2 regions of the Flammeovirga sp. AWQ4_249 genome follow, and region 2 is predicted to be linked to the other one. Evidence: riboswitches for the same ligand, from Rfam matches in the RefSeq annotation. Region 2 holds a riboswitch; the other holds the start of a gene.
What was found. Region 2 has a riboswitch for cobalamin ahead of ACXAHM_RS05140 (ribonucleotide-diphosphate reductase subunit beta). Riboswitches for the same ligand answer to the same signal wherever they lie in the genome.
Positions count from the first base shown of each region.

Region 1 (7,680 bases), on a different contig from region 2:
ATAATGGAATATTTACTCCATAAGGTTTTGAAGTGGCCTTCTTACATTTTTGAACATGTTCTTCAAAAGTTTCAGGATGCATTGAACCTGCACCAATTAAGCCTAAGCCACCTGCATTACTGACCGCTGATGCCAATTTCCATCCACTACACCAGACCATTCCTCCAGAAATAATAGGATATTCGATCTGAAAAAGTTTACAAATTCGATTGTTATTCATGTGTTTATATTAGTTTTTTGATTTTAATAGTGAATATAAAAAAAAGAGTCTAAGGATAATACCCTTAGACTCTTAACACTTAATATTTGACAAAATATTTTCTAGTAGAAAACAAAGTGGAATGGACCTACACCCATACCTTCTGTGATATGAACGATTTCAGTACCATCCTTTGAGAATATTTTTACTGACCCTGACTCTGAAAAACTTTGAGCAATAGCAACATGAATGTTTCCATTAGCAGGGTTTACCCCAATTCCTTTAAAATATTGACCAGAAACTACTGGTGAAGAAACCGTTGATGAAGCAACATCAAATTTCACAACTTCAGTTGTAGAAGGACCTTCCCATGCATCATCTGAACCTAAAATATAAATTTCTGAACCGTCTTCTGATAATTGAATGTCACCCTCATTTGCAATACCTGAATAAGTAACCCTAGATTCAACAGCATCATTCACAAGTTTAACAACACCAAGATCACTAGTTTCTGGAGCAGGCCATAAGTAACCTTTTGAAGCAGAAACCCATAAATTATTGTTTCCATCAATTACAAAATGTTGTGGGGCAGCTTCAATATCAATTGTTGTGACTAAGCTATGATCATTTAAGTTGTAAACTTCAACATTTGTGGTATTTGAAATCGCCACATAAATTTTATCATTTTGAATAGCAATTCCTTCTGGACCTGCACCTACAGCAAATGTTTCTTCTAATTCACCAGTAGAAAGGTTGATAACACCAACAGATGAATTTTGTAATGAGAAATCCTCTTCATATGGACCCCAAATAGTAACATATGCTTTTCCATTAGAAGTAGCAATATATCTGGGGTTTACAATAGCTGGATTATCTTCTAAAGTAAATCTTCTATTCATTGTTGAAAGATCTACAATTTGAATTTTATCTGCATTTGAACAAGTAACGACACCTACACCATCATTTCCAAAAAAACCTTCAGTGATTCCACCAAGTTCAAAACCATTCGCCGATTGGAAAACTCTAGGTGAAGAGGTAAATATATTTTCCGATTCTGTCACTCCAGTGATAGAACCATTGCCTTCAGAAAAGTTTCCGGAGTTACTTACATAAAATCCATTTGATCCAGGAACGAATGGAGTAGGAGTATCATCATTATTCTCACATGAGATAAACCCAAATCCTAATAAAAGAAAAAGTAAGGAAAGTTTGTAAAATTGTTTCATTGTATAATTTATTAAATTGAGATATTCACTTTTAACATATAATTTCTGCCAGGCATGGCATAATTCTTATAATTTTGGTATTCTTCATTCAATAGGTTATTCACCTTGAAAGTGACAAGAAAGTCTACTTTGTTTAACTGAAGATGTTTACTTAGACCAATATTACTGACCCAATAAGGATCTAAAGTATCATAATCATCTGTAGTCGTTCTCCAACCCGTATATAAAACATCATAATTGAGACTCCACTTATGATAATTTAAACTGAGAAATGACTTAAATAAATGTCTTGGGACATAGATGAGTTGTTTATCTTTCTCTAAGTCTGTAGCATGTGTAAATGAATAGCTTGAACCTATATTCCACTTAAGTTGACTTAGAGAATTATAATTATTTATTTTCAAAGCGGTCTCTAATCCTTTAGATAAAGAGTTGGCAACATTTTCCGCATAAGTAGGATCAGTGGGAACCCATCGAATACGATCATACATTCTTAAGTAATAAACTGAAGTCAACCAATTCATTGAAATATTTCCCATGTTACGTGTATAATCAAAACCTAAATCAACATTATAACCATCTTCAGGTTTGATTTCTGGGTTTGCATTATCACCCCAATAACGTTCATTTAATGTAGGTACTCTATAACTTCTTGCCGCTGAACTCTTTATTGTTAAACTATTTTTATCGGTATTAATTGCTTTATAGGCAATATCAAAAGCAGGAGTAAAAGGAGCAGAGTATCCTGTAACAACGGTCTGTCTAAGTGTAGTAGACAAACTTAATCGATCAGTTGCATCCCATCTAACGGCTAAAAAAGCGGAAGCTCTTAATTCTGTGGTGTTATCAGGGTAAGCATATACATCAGGCCATATGTACATGGCATTAATTCCTCCTTGGAAATTGACTTTCTCTCCAAAATAGGTTTCTGTCTTCCATTCTCCTTGAAGACGTTCAGTACCAATAAATAAGCTCTGATAATTCTGATTATCCTTTATATAACTTACTCTTCCAAACTGTGTCCATTGATTACCTTTATATTTGTAATCAATAGAAGCTCTGATATTACTATTGTCAACAGTGTCATATACAGAAGGATTATTATTGTTACCCATAATGGGTTGTACTTGTCTTTCTTCTGAAGTGATCCAGACATTTGCCGACCATTCTTCTCTATTATTAGGTTTGAAATGCGATTCATGCATAACACCTGCATGGTAAAAACCAGCATTGTTTACCGTTTCAGTTGATCCTTTTGAGGGATTTGAAAAAGTATAATCATTTGTTGCTGTTTGATACAAGGCTACTGTTTTATGTTTCCATCTTTTAGTGCCATATAATGCTTTCCCCCCAATGAAATATTGTCCATAACTACCAAATGCTGTTTGAACTTCATAATGATTGGGAGATTTCCATGAAAATTGATCATTTAATACGACTGTACCACCCACTGCTCCTGATCCATATTGAGCTGACCCACTACCATAATGTACATCAATATCCTCGAAATAAAATGTATTGACAGAGGACATGTCCATCATACCCAAAGTCATGGAATTTAGATTTATTCCATTCCAAATAATAGCGGTATTTTCAGGTGAAGCACCTCTAATAGACATCGAAGATAACTGTCCGGGAGCACCATATTCTCTAATGTAAATAGATGCATTATCTCTTAACATTGTAGCTAAAGTTCCTTCATTCCCTAATTGTAGTTTAATGCTATCAATCATTTGAATATGAGATCCTTGAGCGTAATGTTTTAAAGGGGTAGAGATAATTTCTACGGTTTCCAATTCTTTGTCAGGCAAAGCGTAATCTTGCCCAAATACATTTATCCCAATGAGAAATGAAAAAGAAACCACCAATAAAAGATGTTTCATTTCCTATTTTAATTTTTGATAAAAATAAAGTTCATAATCCGGTAGAAGTTCCGGATGAAATATTTTAATTAAATCTGCAATGACTAATTCAGGATGTAAAATACCAGTACCCCAATAATCATTGGCAGTGGCATTTTTAACTCTTTTAGTATTGTTATAAACTTGCTTTGTTTTAAAAGCTTTAAATTTTACATAACGTGGGTCATTACTTTTAACTGCTTCTAGAGTGGTCAAAGTTCCCACATTTAACCAAAAATCAGCTTGACCACCTTTTGCGTATACACCTTCTAAATCCAATTGAAGACTACCTGTTTGACTGGTTGCTTTCCAAGGGTATTCAGCATTAGCTTGTTTAAATGCATGAGCTAGATAGGATTCTCCTCCAGGAACAGACCACATACCTTTGTAGGGTAGTCCACTAATTACAGAAGGTTGAGATTTAGCAGTTTTAGCGATGTTAATATATTCCGTGAATTTCTTTTCTACCATTGAAAAGATTTCATTCGCTTGTTCTTCTTTATTTAATAATGCCCCAAAAAGCTTAATCCATTCAGCTCTTCCTAATAGATGATTTTCTTGCCAATCAGTATTCGCTAAAACAGGAATATTTACTTTTTGTAAAATAGGGAAGGATGAAGAAGTGGTTGTACTACTTCCAACAACCATGACAAGATCTGATTTAGCTGAGATAATTTTTTCTGTATTACTGCCTAAATCATAGCCAACAGAAATAATTTCACCTGATTCCATTCTATCCAAGATAGGTTGGCTATACATATAATCCTTAGCAACATAACCTTTTATGCAGTCAATACTCCCTAATGCTTCAATCATAGAAGTTTGTGCAGTAGTCGTTGTTATAATTCGTTGAATGGGAATAGAAATAATCCTGTTTTTTGAAAAGCCACTGGGCATTTTGGACCCTTTCGGAAGTAAAACAAAAGATTCTTCCGTTATATTCTCTGAAAATGGATTAATTAAATGAAGTAATTTATAGCCATCCTTGTATTCTAAACGAAAGGTTTTGGCATATTTAACTTCACTTTTAGTTGAAGTAGTGGAGGAGACAGAAGTCTGTGCTTCTGTGTTGTTAGAGGAGTTCGTTGTACTTTCATTACAACCAACCAAAGAATAGGATAAGCCTAATATGATTAGACTTAGTGTCTTGATATTCATTAGTAAAATTACTTTACACCCGAAGAAAATAAAATGTAATGAAAGATATCCTGACTTTTCTTTTACTATGGGCCTTCCCATCCTTAGATAGTGGCTTGCATAAACCTAATTTAATAGGTTAGAATTACAGTAGCGGGGACTGTCATGGATTTTCACCATGTTCCCTTTCGTTACATGTGCAAATATGAAGGATTGTTTTTGACTTTCCTATAATTAATATGACAAAATTTTAATGATCGTCATCAACATTTATTTCGTATACAATTTTAATTAAATATTCAATCTTGCAACTGTAATGCCTGTATTAAGCTTACTATTTTTTAGCCACTCTGCTATTGGTTTTGAAGTTATGACAACTTTTTCGTTCGATTGTGAGGCATGAAGTAAATGTATTTGCCCATTTTGTCGTACTGCTATTCCAACATGAGAAACATCTAAACCACCAATTTTTGTAACTAAGGCAATGATATCACCCTCATTAATTTTGGCCTCTACAGAAGCAATATCTTTAATATATATTTGTGATAATTGTCTAGTGTTAATTCTTGCTTCAGCCACTTTTACTGAATCTACAGCACTTTTATTATTGTTAAGACGTTTATAAGATGAAATATGAGTACTCATGAAATTTATAGTTTTGTCATATTTTGTTCCACCAATTTCCAATGTAATATCTCTTAAAATACCTTTCTTTTGATTGTCTAATACCCATTCTGTAAAATAATGAAGTCTACTTGCATAACCATTTAATTTTCCATTTCTATAACGCAATCGTTCAAGAATAGAAGCATAGTGATTGAGATTCCTAAAATCTTTCTTTTGATTGAATAATAAGTTTAAAGCAGTGACACTTTCGACGAAGGTTGTACAATCAAATCCAACAAAATTGACAATCAATTCCTCCTTATTTCCAATTTCAAGTGTCTTCTCTAAGTAAGGCTGAGCTAAAAAAGTTCTTGCAATGCTGCCTTCCCTTAATGGAGCTTCAATTGTATCAACTTGTAAAGAATTTAAGGTTTCAATTTTCTTATCTAAGCTAATTTTACTGGCATTTGAGCAAACAATTTGTGCTTCTAGTGAAAAAGTGGTAAATAATGTGATAATTGTACAGAATAAATATCTTAACATATTATTTTTTTAGCATTTTTACGGTATGAAATTTTATTTCAATCGTCATTTATATCGATCAATACTAAATTATGACAATCTTTAATAAACAAAGAACCTTTTTACATTTAATTTTTACAAATCGAACTTCGATTTTTTCATATGTATTTCTTTTGGTTAGTACATTAATGACTACTTATTCTAATGCACAAGAAATAAGTGAAAATCCTGATAACGATACATACGTTGGACAATACAATGGTGATGGAAAACGTAATGGTTTAGGTACTTACACTTGGGAAGATGGAACGATTTATCAAGGACGTTGGAGAAATGACTTGATGGAAGGGAAAGGAAAATTGAAATTCTCCAATGGAAATACTTACGAAGGTAATTTTGAAAAAGGTGTTCCTTATGGTTTAGGTGTTTACATTTGGGCAAATGGAGACGTTTACCAAGGTGGTTTCTTAGATGGAAAAATGCATGGTAGAGGAGTATTAGTTACAAAGTCAGGTGAAAGACACGAAGGAACTTGGATCAATAATGTAGTAACAGGTGAAGGAATCCATTATTATTCCAACGGTTCACAATATATAGGTAACTGGTTAAATGGTAAAAGAAATGGTAAAGGAATTATGCTTTATGTCAATGGAGATACTGATCAAGGGCAATGGGTAGATGACAAGTTTATTCCATGTGATTGTGTGAGAGAAAGTATTTCAGTGGAGCAAGCTTACAATGAATCGGAAGCTGTTTTTGTCGGTAAAGTATTTGAAGTACAAGCGATGGAAGAAGGCTATGATAGAGTAGGTATGATCGTTTCAGAATACTGGAAAGGATCACTTTATCCAGAAAGAAAAGTATATATTAGAGCTGAATATTCTTCTTGTGATTTTGTATATTTTGAAGGAGATGAATACTTAGTTTATGCTGATTCATATCAATTTGACAAAACAGTTTACTATCCTACAAAATGTACGAGAACAATGTCATTAAATGTTCCTCTAGCACAAAATGACATCAAAAAATTAAGATCATTTACTTGTCAGATTCCAGAGAACGATAATCGTGCAGTGACATTCGATTTTACAGATGACACAGTATGTGGTTGTGATGGAAAGGATTATAAAAATCCATACGAAGCCTATAAGGAAGGTATTGGACATTGGTATGCGGGTTCTTGTGAGGAGAAAAAGAAAAGAGATGCAGCTTTAGCAAAACAAAAATCTGAAATTAAGTACAAGATTGAGGAGGAAAAAAAGAAAGCGGAATTGTTAGAACAAAATGCAAAACCACAAACTCCACAACAACCTACTTATAATTATGTAGAGGAAGAATAAAATGAAAAAGATAATTTCCTTTTATAAACAGTATAAAACCTATATGAGGGTTGATTTATTAATGTATATCGTAATGATTTTAGCTTTAATCATTGGAGTAGTCATTGCAAGTTTTATGAATTAATATACAACTTTAAATAGAAAAAAGAGGCTTCAATACATTGTTAGGTGTATGAAGCCTTTTTGGTTTTAAAGCACATAATAATTTAAAGATCATTATATAAACATATTTAGATTTCTTTATTAATAATAGATTATAAAGTAACTTCTCTAATCAACTATATTCTCACTTATATACGCATTAAATAATGGTCATCTTAGTTACTTGTTATGAATTGGACCCAAATAAGGGGTCGTACGAAGGAACCGGTTGGAAGTGGATTCAACAAATAGCAAGAAATCATGATGTAATAGTGGTTACTCGGAAAAGTAATGCAAAAAATATCAATGCCTTTTTGAAAGATAAAGAAGAGGATAAATTTCAAAATATCTTTTTTCAATATTTCGATCTTCCATTAGCTAATCTTTTGAGAGGTAGAGGAGCCTTCCGTTCAATGTTATATTATCACTTATGGCAGAAAAAAGTAGTTGGCTTCATTAAGGATTTGGGATTACAGTTTGATATTGCTCATAATTTAAATCTAAATAACGATTGGAGTCCAAGTTTTCTATGGCAATTAAATAAACCCATGGTTTGGGGGCCGATAGGTCATCATGATAAAATTCCTTTAAAATACATGAGAAATTAT
Region 1 is NZ_JBSWYJ010000005.1:177,869-185,548, reverse strand. Features, by position in the region: gene ACXAHM_RS06625 (NAD(P)H-dependent flavin oxidoreductase) at 1-220, opposite strand, end outside; gene ACXAHM_RS06620 (DUF5074 domain-containing protein) at 322-1,425, opposite strand; gene ACXAHM_RS06615 (TonB-dependent receptor plug domain-containing protein) at 1,437-3,308, opposite strand; gene ACXAHM_RS06610 (ABC transporter substrate-binding protein) at 3,312-4,484, opposite strand; cobalamin riboswitch at 4,510-4,686, opposite strand; gene ACXAHM_RS06605 (N-acetylmuramoyl-L-alanine amidase-like domain-containing protein) at 4,755-5,612, opposite strand; gene ACXAHM_RS06600 (hypothetical protein) at 5,780-6,931, shown strand; gene ACXAHM_RS06595 (glycosyltransferase family 4 protein) at 7,240-7,680, shown strand, end outside.
Region 1: linked by a shared signal. The riboswitch ahead of ACXAHM_RS06610 (ABC transporter substrate-binding protein) and the one ahead of ACXAHM_RS05140 (ribonucleotide-diphosphate reductase subunit beta) in region 2 are both predicted to bind cobalamin.

Region 2 (7,680 bases):
TAAAACAAAGATATTCATTACATGGTATTTCAATAACGTTAGTTTTTATTTAATAATTGATGATATCTTGAATAAAATTACATAAATTTAAGCTCCAGCTTATTTAAACCTTAATTTTTAGTGAACTAACCAAATGTGCCTCAAATTTTACAACTACATCATCCTATTATTGTTGGTCTTATCTACGCATGTTTCTGCCCAAGAAAATGATCAATTTGTAAGTGAGCTTGATACTGTCTATAAGGATAGGATTACGGCATTTCCGTTTATCGGGTATACACAAGAAACGAGTTTGAAGTTCGGTGTAACAGGTATTTATCAATTCAAAGTACCCCAAGCAACTTTTGAAACTAGACCTTCAAATTTAACTTTATATGGATATTATACTTTAGAAGATCAAGTACGCATAAGAATGACAAATAATATTTTCACAAACGATGAAGATTGGTTATTTGAAGGTACTTGGGAGTACGTCATTTTTCCTGAAAAATATTATGGAATAGGAAGTGATACACCAGAAAGTAATGAACAGATCATCAATTACTCAAAACTTGATTTGAGACAACAATTTTTGAGAAAAGTTTCTAATCAAATGTTTCTTGGAGTACAATATAGATATGTCAATTATTGGAATATCAGTGTGACAAAGAGGGAAGATGGAACTTATACCGATACCTCCGAAATACCAGGATATGAAGGTGGAAGAGTGTCAGGATTTGGTATTGTTTATAAGTGGGATGCAAGAGATTATGTAATTGCTCCTACTAGTGGTCATTATATTGAAGCAAGATTTGAAGTAAATGATACTTGGATGGGTTCAGAATATTCTTTTAATCGATTCTTTTTAGATGCTCGAAAATACATGGACTTAACTAAAGAAAAAGAAGGAAAGACTGTTTTAGCTTTACAAGGAGCTCTTCAAACCACTAACGGTAATGTTCCTTTTAGAGAAATGTCTTTGATGGGAGGTATGTATTCGATGAGAGGTATTTATGAAGGTAGATACAGAGATAATAATATGCTGACTTTCCAAGCCGAAGTAAGACAGCATTTATTTTGGAGATTTGGAATGACTGGCTTCGTATCTTCATCCAATGTCTTTAATCGAAATGATGGTTTTGAGTTCAACCAAACTAAAATAGCTGGTGGAGGAGGATTCCGATTAGCCTTTAATAAAAATGATAAAGCATCATTAAGAGCTGATTATGGATTTGGACCAGATGGAAGTTCTGGTTTATATTTAACCTACGGAGAAGCCTTCTAGTTTTTTTATTTTGCTATCTTTTATACCTGTTTTCTATTTTTTCCTTTAATTAAGAGTTGATCATTTTTTTTCTAAAATTTATTAGATTTATCTTGATTAATCTTCAACAAACTATTCAACTTTTTAATATGACTTTAAAGCAACGTTTCGTAGTATTTACTATCTGTGTATTGTCTTCATTTTCTGTTTATGCACAAAATGATTTAGATACTTTATATAAATCCCAATTTACTGGTTTTCCATATCCTGCCTATGCTCAAGAAACAAGTTGGGAATTTGGTGTTGTTAGTTTGTATCAATTCAAAACAAAAAATGCCACATTTAATACAAGACCTTCTAATTTTTACTTTGTAGGTTTCTATACATTGGAAAATCAAATGTTAATTAAATTAGAGCATACTCTTTTTACAAAAGATGAAAACTTTGTACTGGAAGGAATGCTGGAGTATTCTCAATATCCTGAAAAATATTATGGAATTGGAAACAATTCACCAAGTTCGAATGAACAATTAATGGACTGGACCAAGGTGGAGTTAAGACAACAGTTCTTAAAGAAATTAAAAGATATGATGTTTCTTGGCCTTCAATACCGATACGTAAACTTTTGGAATATTAGTGTTGACGAAAGAGCTGATGGAACAGGTGGTTTGGAAGAAATACCCGGCTATGAAGGTGGAGTCAATTCTGGTTTAGGGTTAGTATATAAATGGGATAAAAGAGATTTCGTCTTAGCACCAACAAAAGGACATTACGTTGAATTCCGTGCTGAATATTATAATAACTTATTAGGGAGTGACTACAATTTCTCAAGTTATTTAATTGATCTGAGAAAATATTTTTCATTGAACAAAAGGAAACCACATAATACTGTATTTGCATTGCAAAGCATGATTAAACAAACATACGGAGAAACCCCCTTTAGAGAATTATCTTTAATGGGTAGTATTGATATGATGAGAGGTGTCTACGAAGGAAGATATAGAGATGATCATATGGTTTCTTTTCAAGCTGAGATCCGTCAACATTTATTTTGGAGAATAGGAGCGACAGCTTTTGTTGCGACTGCACAGGTAATGCCAAATTGGAATGCTTTCTTATTTGACCAATTTAAATTGACAGGAGGTGCAGGTTTAAGATTACTGATTAATAAGAAAGATAGAGCTACTTTACGAGCAGATTATGGTATTGGCCCTGACGGAAATTCTGGACTTTACTTAACTTTTGGAGAAGCCTTTTAATTTTTTTAAAAAAGATTTATTCTTCGAAATTTTATCAAAAGAAAATTTATAAAAATCAATAGGAAATTGTGTTTTGTAGAAAAGTTACAATAGTGTATTTCGTACGCTTAGTGTGATATTTTTTGTAATATATTTTTTATTGAAATCCAGAAAGTAAACTAAACTGTGTTATTTAACTATAGTTTATTATTTCACTTCCCATTTTGGTAATTTACCTTTATTAATTTCTTAAAATATAGCATAAAAAAGCGCTAGTGTTACTCTAGAATTGAAAAGCTTATTTAATGTGAAAATATTAGAATAGTACAATAAAGTGTAGAGCTAATGCTTTTATTACTATAGCACTTTAAATTGAATCTTTCAAGAAAAAAATAGAGAAATTTTTTAGAAAAAAGATATCCTTCAAAGCTTGCAATACTGATAAAAACAACATTTATTTGTTACAACGGAGGTGCTTATATTTTTTTAAAATAAGTACTAAGTGAAAAGGGAATTAGGTGAAAATCCTAGACTGTACCCGCAGCTGTAAGTACTACAAAACTTACTTTATTTTTAACCACTTTAGTAGATGATTAAGGGAAGGTTGAAGTAAGTATAGTACGAGTCAGAAGACCTGCCTTCGTTTGCTTAATGTACTTTTTCGGGTAAAAAAAGAAGCAAAATCCTATCATCTAAAAAATGGAACACTTGTTTTTTTGTGTAGGAATTATCGTACTCCATAGATGTTGGAGTTTTTTGAAATAGAGAATTAATTTCTCTTGTGTGTTGTACTAAGAAAAGAATTAAACAATGGGCTTACTTGATAGACGTGTAGCTTACAAACCATTTGAATATCCTCAGGCTCAGGATTTTATAGATGCCATTCATCAGACTTTCTGGATTCACTCCGAAGTGAATTTTGATGCTGATATCCAACAGTTTAAAACGAATCTTTCTGATAATGAGAGAGAAGTAATTGGAAATATCCTAAAAACATTTGCACAAACAGAAACAAATGTTCAAGATGATTTCTGGGGAGTTGTCGGTCAATACATTCCAAAACCTGAAATTGCAGCTATGTCTATCACTTTCGCTGAGAATGAAGCAAGACATGCCTCTGCATATGCTCGTCTGAATGAATTATTAGACTTGGATAACTTCGAGGAATTTTTAGAGGATGAAACGGCTATGGAGCGTCTTGAAATGCTTTCAAAAGTAGCTGTGGATGAAAGTGGAAAGCCTTCTCCATCTGATTTATTACAGAGTATCGCTATATTTTCATGTTTTACGGAAAATGTAAACTTATTCTCTCAATTTGCGATATTATTATCCTTTAAAAAGTTCAAAAACCAACTAAAAGGGATAGGTAACATCATCAAATGGAGTGCTAAGGACGAAAACTCTCATGCACGTGCAGGTATGTGGTTATACAATACTTTAATTTCTGAATACCCAGAATTAAATACAAAGGAACTTCAAGACCGTATTTATGAGGCTGCTAAGATTTCTCATGATGTAGAAGTACGTTTATTAAATGGAATTTTTGAGAAAGAAGAAATGTCTTTCCTTCCATTAAACAACCTGATACACTTTATGAGAGATCGTTTAAACAGAAGTCTTTCTGAAATTGGTTTGAAGCCAATTTTTGAAATAGATCAAGACGCATTAAAAGAAATGCAATGGTTTGATGAAGAAGTATTTGGTCATGCACATGATGATTTCTTCGCCGTAAGACCAACTGAATACACCAAGAAGTCTCAGTCAGTGACAGCTGATGACTTATTTTAGAAAAAAATACTAACCTGTTAGAGACTACTCCCTCTCTAACAGGTGCTACTCATATAATTATCACCCCCTCAGTTCTAAATATTTTATGTCTGAAATACAAACGACTATCGAAACCTCACAGTTGGATCCACACCCGAAATGGATGACTGATGAAGGTTTACAAACGCTCAAAAGTGGTTATCTTCTAGAAGGAGAAAACGTAAGAGATGCTGTTACCAGAATTGCTAAAGCCGCTGCTGCAAGGCTAAAACGCCCGGATTTTGAAAAAAGATTCTTTGATGCCATTTGGAATAACTATTTATGTCCTGCTTCTCCTGTATGGTCAAATATGGGAACTGAAAGAGGCTTACCAATTAGTTGTTTTGGTAGCTATGTGCCTGATAGTATTGCAGGTATCGGAAGCACTTTAGCAGAAGTAATGATGATGTCCAAAATTGGTGGAGGTACTTCTATCAATGTTTCAGACGTAAGACCAAGAGGAGCAAAGATCACAAACAATGGAACAAGTAATGGTGTTTATCCTTTCTTGGAAATGTTTGATTCTGTAATCAACGGCACGAACCAAGGGAATACAAGAAGAGGTATGCTTGCTGCGTATTTGGATGTAGAACATGAAGATATTGATGAATTCTTAACAATTAAAGATGTTGGAAAATCTATCCAAAATATCTTTATGGGTGTATCGGTTTCTGACAATTTTATCCAAAAAGTAAGGGAAGGAGACCGTAGAAGTCGTGAAGTATGGGCAAAAGTAATTAAGTCAAGAATAGAAAAGGGTATTCCTTATATCCTTTTTAAAGATAATGCGAATAATCAACGTCCAAGATGGTACAAAGATCAAGGTATGGAGATCAAAGCTTCTAACCTTTGTTCAGAAATTATGTTACCGTCTAACGAAGAAGAATCATTCGTTTGCTGTTTATCTTCTTTGAATTTAGTACGCTATGATGAGTGGAAAGATACAGACTTAGTAGAGACAGCTATTTTCTTCTTGGATGCTGTTATGGAAGAGTTTATTGCGAAAGCAAAAGACATTTCACATATGGAAAGAGCGGTAAATTTTGCTAGAAATCACAGAGCACTTGGATTAGGTGTATTAGGTTGGCATAGTTTCCTTCAAAAGAAGAAGATTCCTTTTGCTGGTATTGCTGCTGATTCGTGGACAAGAATTATCTTTAAGCAAATCAAAGAACAATCAATTAGAGCTTCAGAAAAGTTAGCCTCTGCTTATGGAGAGCCAAAAGTAATGATGGATACGGGGCGTCGTAATTCTACATTATTAACCGTAGCTCCAACAACATCTAATGCTTTGATTGCAGGTGGTTACAGTACGGGTATTGAGCCACTAGCAAGTAACTATTATGTAATGGATTCTGCAAAGGGTACTTTCTCTAGAAAGAACAAAAATCTAGAAGCATTATTAGATGAAAAAGGATTAAATACACCTAATGTATGGAAACAAATCCTTGCTGAAGGAGGTTCAGTGCAAAATATTGGAGGATTAACGGATGAAGAGAAAGAATTATTCTTGACGTTTAAAGAAATCAACCAATTACAGATTGTGAAGCAAGCGGCATTACGTCAAACTTTCTTAGATCAATCACAAAGCTTAAACTTAAATTTCCCTCCAACTACACCTGTGAAGGAAATCAATAAGGTAATGCTTGAAGCTCATGCACTGGGTGTAAAGACGTTGTATTACCAAAGAAGTGAAAGTATACTTAGAACGCAAATGTCAGTGACTGGAGATGAATGCATCTCTTGTGAAGGTTAAACGTTCTAATCTGAAATACAAAAAAGGCTTCTCTTGTAAAAGAGGAGCCTTTTTTAATATTCTATCACAAAAGCTACAATTTTAAAACATTCTTTTTGAACGAATGCTTTTACAATTGTCTAAGTAACTTGACAAGACCCCCCATGCATAAAAATTATACTTGGGAGGCTTGTCTATAAGTATGGCGGGTGAGTACCCGCGCCCATAAATGAGCCAAATTAATTAGCAAGTTTGTGGACACACAAACTTATTATCCCATAGAACAGAGATAGATATAATTAACAGCAAACTGTAATTATATTTTAGTTCCTTATTCTAATTAATAAGTACTTATTGTTTTCTTTTGGAAGATCTAGCAGAGAATTTTGACAAATAATTTCATATCCACATTAAATGATAGAATGGGAACTCCAGAGGATTAAATCCCCTGAAGTTGAATAGAATTATAGACAAAGTTTCTACTCAAGACCCGCCATATATCCTTATATCACTTAATATATTTGTCAGAGGTGGAATTTCATTTTCATATATATACGCATAATAACCCTATTTGATAAAACATTATGATAAGGCATAATTGTCTAGCCAATTACAATCTTTTGTGATTATATTGTAGTAAGGGTTGTAGTGTTATTATTTCATTTTCATATACACAATTTTACAATGATTTTATTTCATTTACAAATTTTAAATAGCCTCTAATGCATTGATAAATACGTTGTTAATTGTATTATTTTAATATCAGATTGATTCTATATAAAAGCAAACTTCAATCGGTTTCGAAACAGTCTAATACATTAAAATAAATGTCTATTTGAAACTAAATCGGTTGCATAAAATTGTTATGATTTAGAGTAAACGTAATAATTACAATTTATACTTGTATAATTTCAATTTTTCTCCTTCTTTTAAAAAATGGATTTTTTTTCCTTTTTTTTGAAAATTCTTTAAAAATGGAACACAATCTATTTATTTGATTAAATATTTTAAAAACAACTAAATGAGCTATCAAAAACTAACAACAAATCTTGAGGATTTTAAAGTACTAAAAGACTTTCCTTATCAAGAAAACTTTCATACTTATGAAGGTTTGAAGATGCATTACATTGATGAAGGAGAAGGAGAGACGATTGTGGCTCTTCATGGTGAACCTTCATGGTCTTATTTATACCGTAAATTCATTCCTATTCTTTCTGATTATCGATTTATCGCTCCAGATTTAATTGGTTTTGGAAAGTCAGATAAATTATTAAAAAGGAAAGATTACTCATTTACTCTTCATTTTAATGCTTTAAAGGACTGGTTTAACTCACTTCAATTAGATGATGTAACCTTAGTAGTACAGGATTGGGGAGGTTTACTAGGATTAAGTTTATTGGGTGAATACCCAAAAAAAATTAAAAGAGTGGTCATTATGAATACTTTTTTACCAGTGGGTAAAAAGATGTCTCCTTTTTTTAAAGCCTGGCAATGGTATGCAAAATATCATCCTTTTTTATCTGTAAGTGGCATCATTCAAAAAGGTACATATGGTAAATTAAACAAAGAGGTTTTGAAAGCTTACGACTTACCATTTCCTAATAAAGCTTCTAAGGCAGGTGCAAGCATCTTTCCTTCACTCGTACCTTCAAAACCCA
Region 2 is NZ_JBSWYJ010000004.1:51,460-59,139, reverse strand. Features, by position in the region: gene ACXAHM_RS05155 (exonuclease domain-containing protein) at 1-1, opposite strand, end outside; gene ACXAHM_RS05150 (BamA/TamA family outer membrane protein) at 134-1,264, shown strand; gene ACXAHM_RS05145 (BamA/TamA family outer membrane protein) at 1,393-2,502, shown strand; cobalamin riboswitch at 2,935-3,137, shown strand; gene ACXAHM_RS05140 (ribonucleotide-diphosphate reductase subunit beta) at 3,292-4,269, shown strand; gene ACXAHM_RS05135 (ribonucleoside-diphosphate reductase subunit alpha) at 4,355-6,043, shown strand; gene ACXAHM_RS05130 (alpha/beta fold hydrolase) at 7,044-7,680, shown strand, end outside.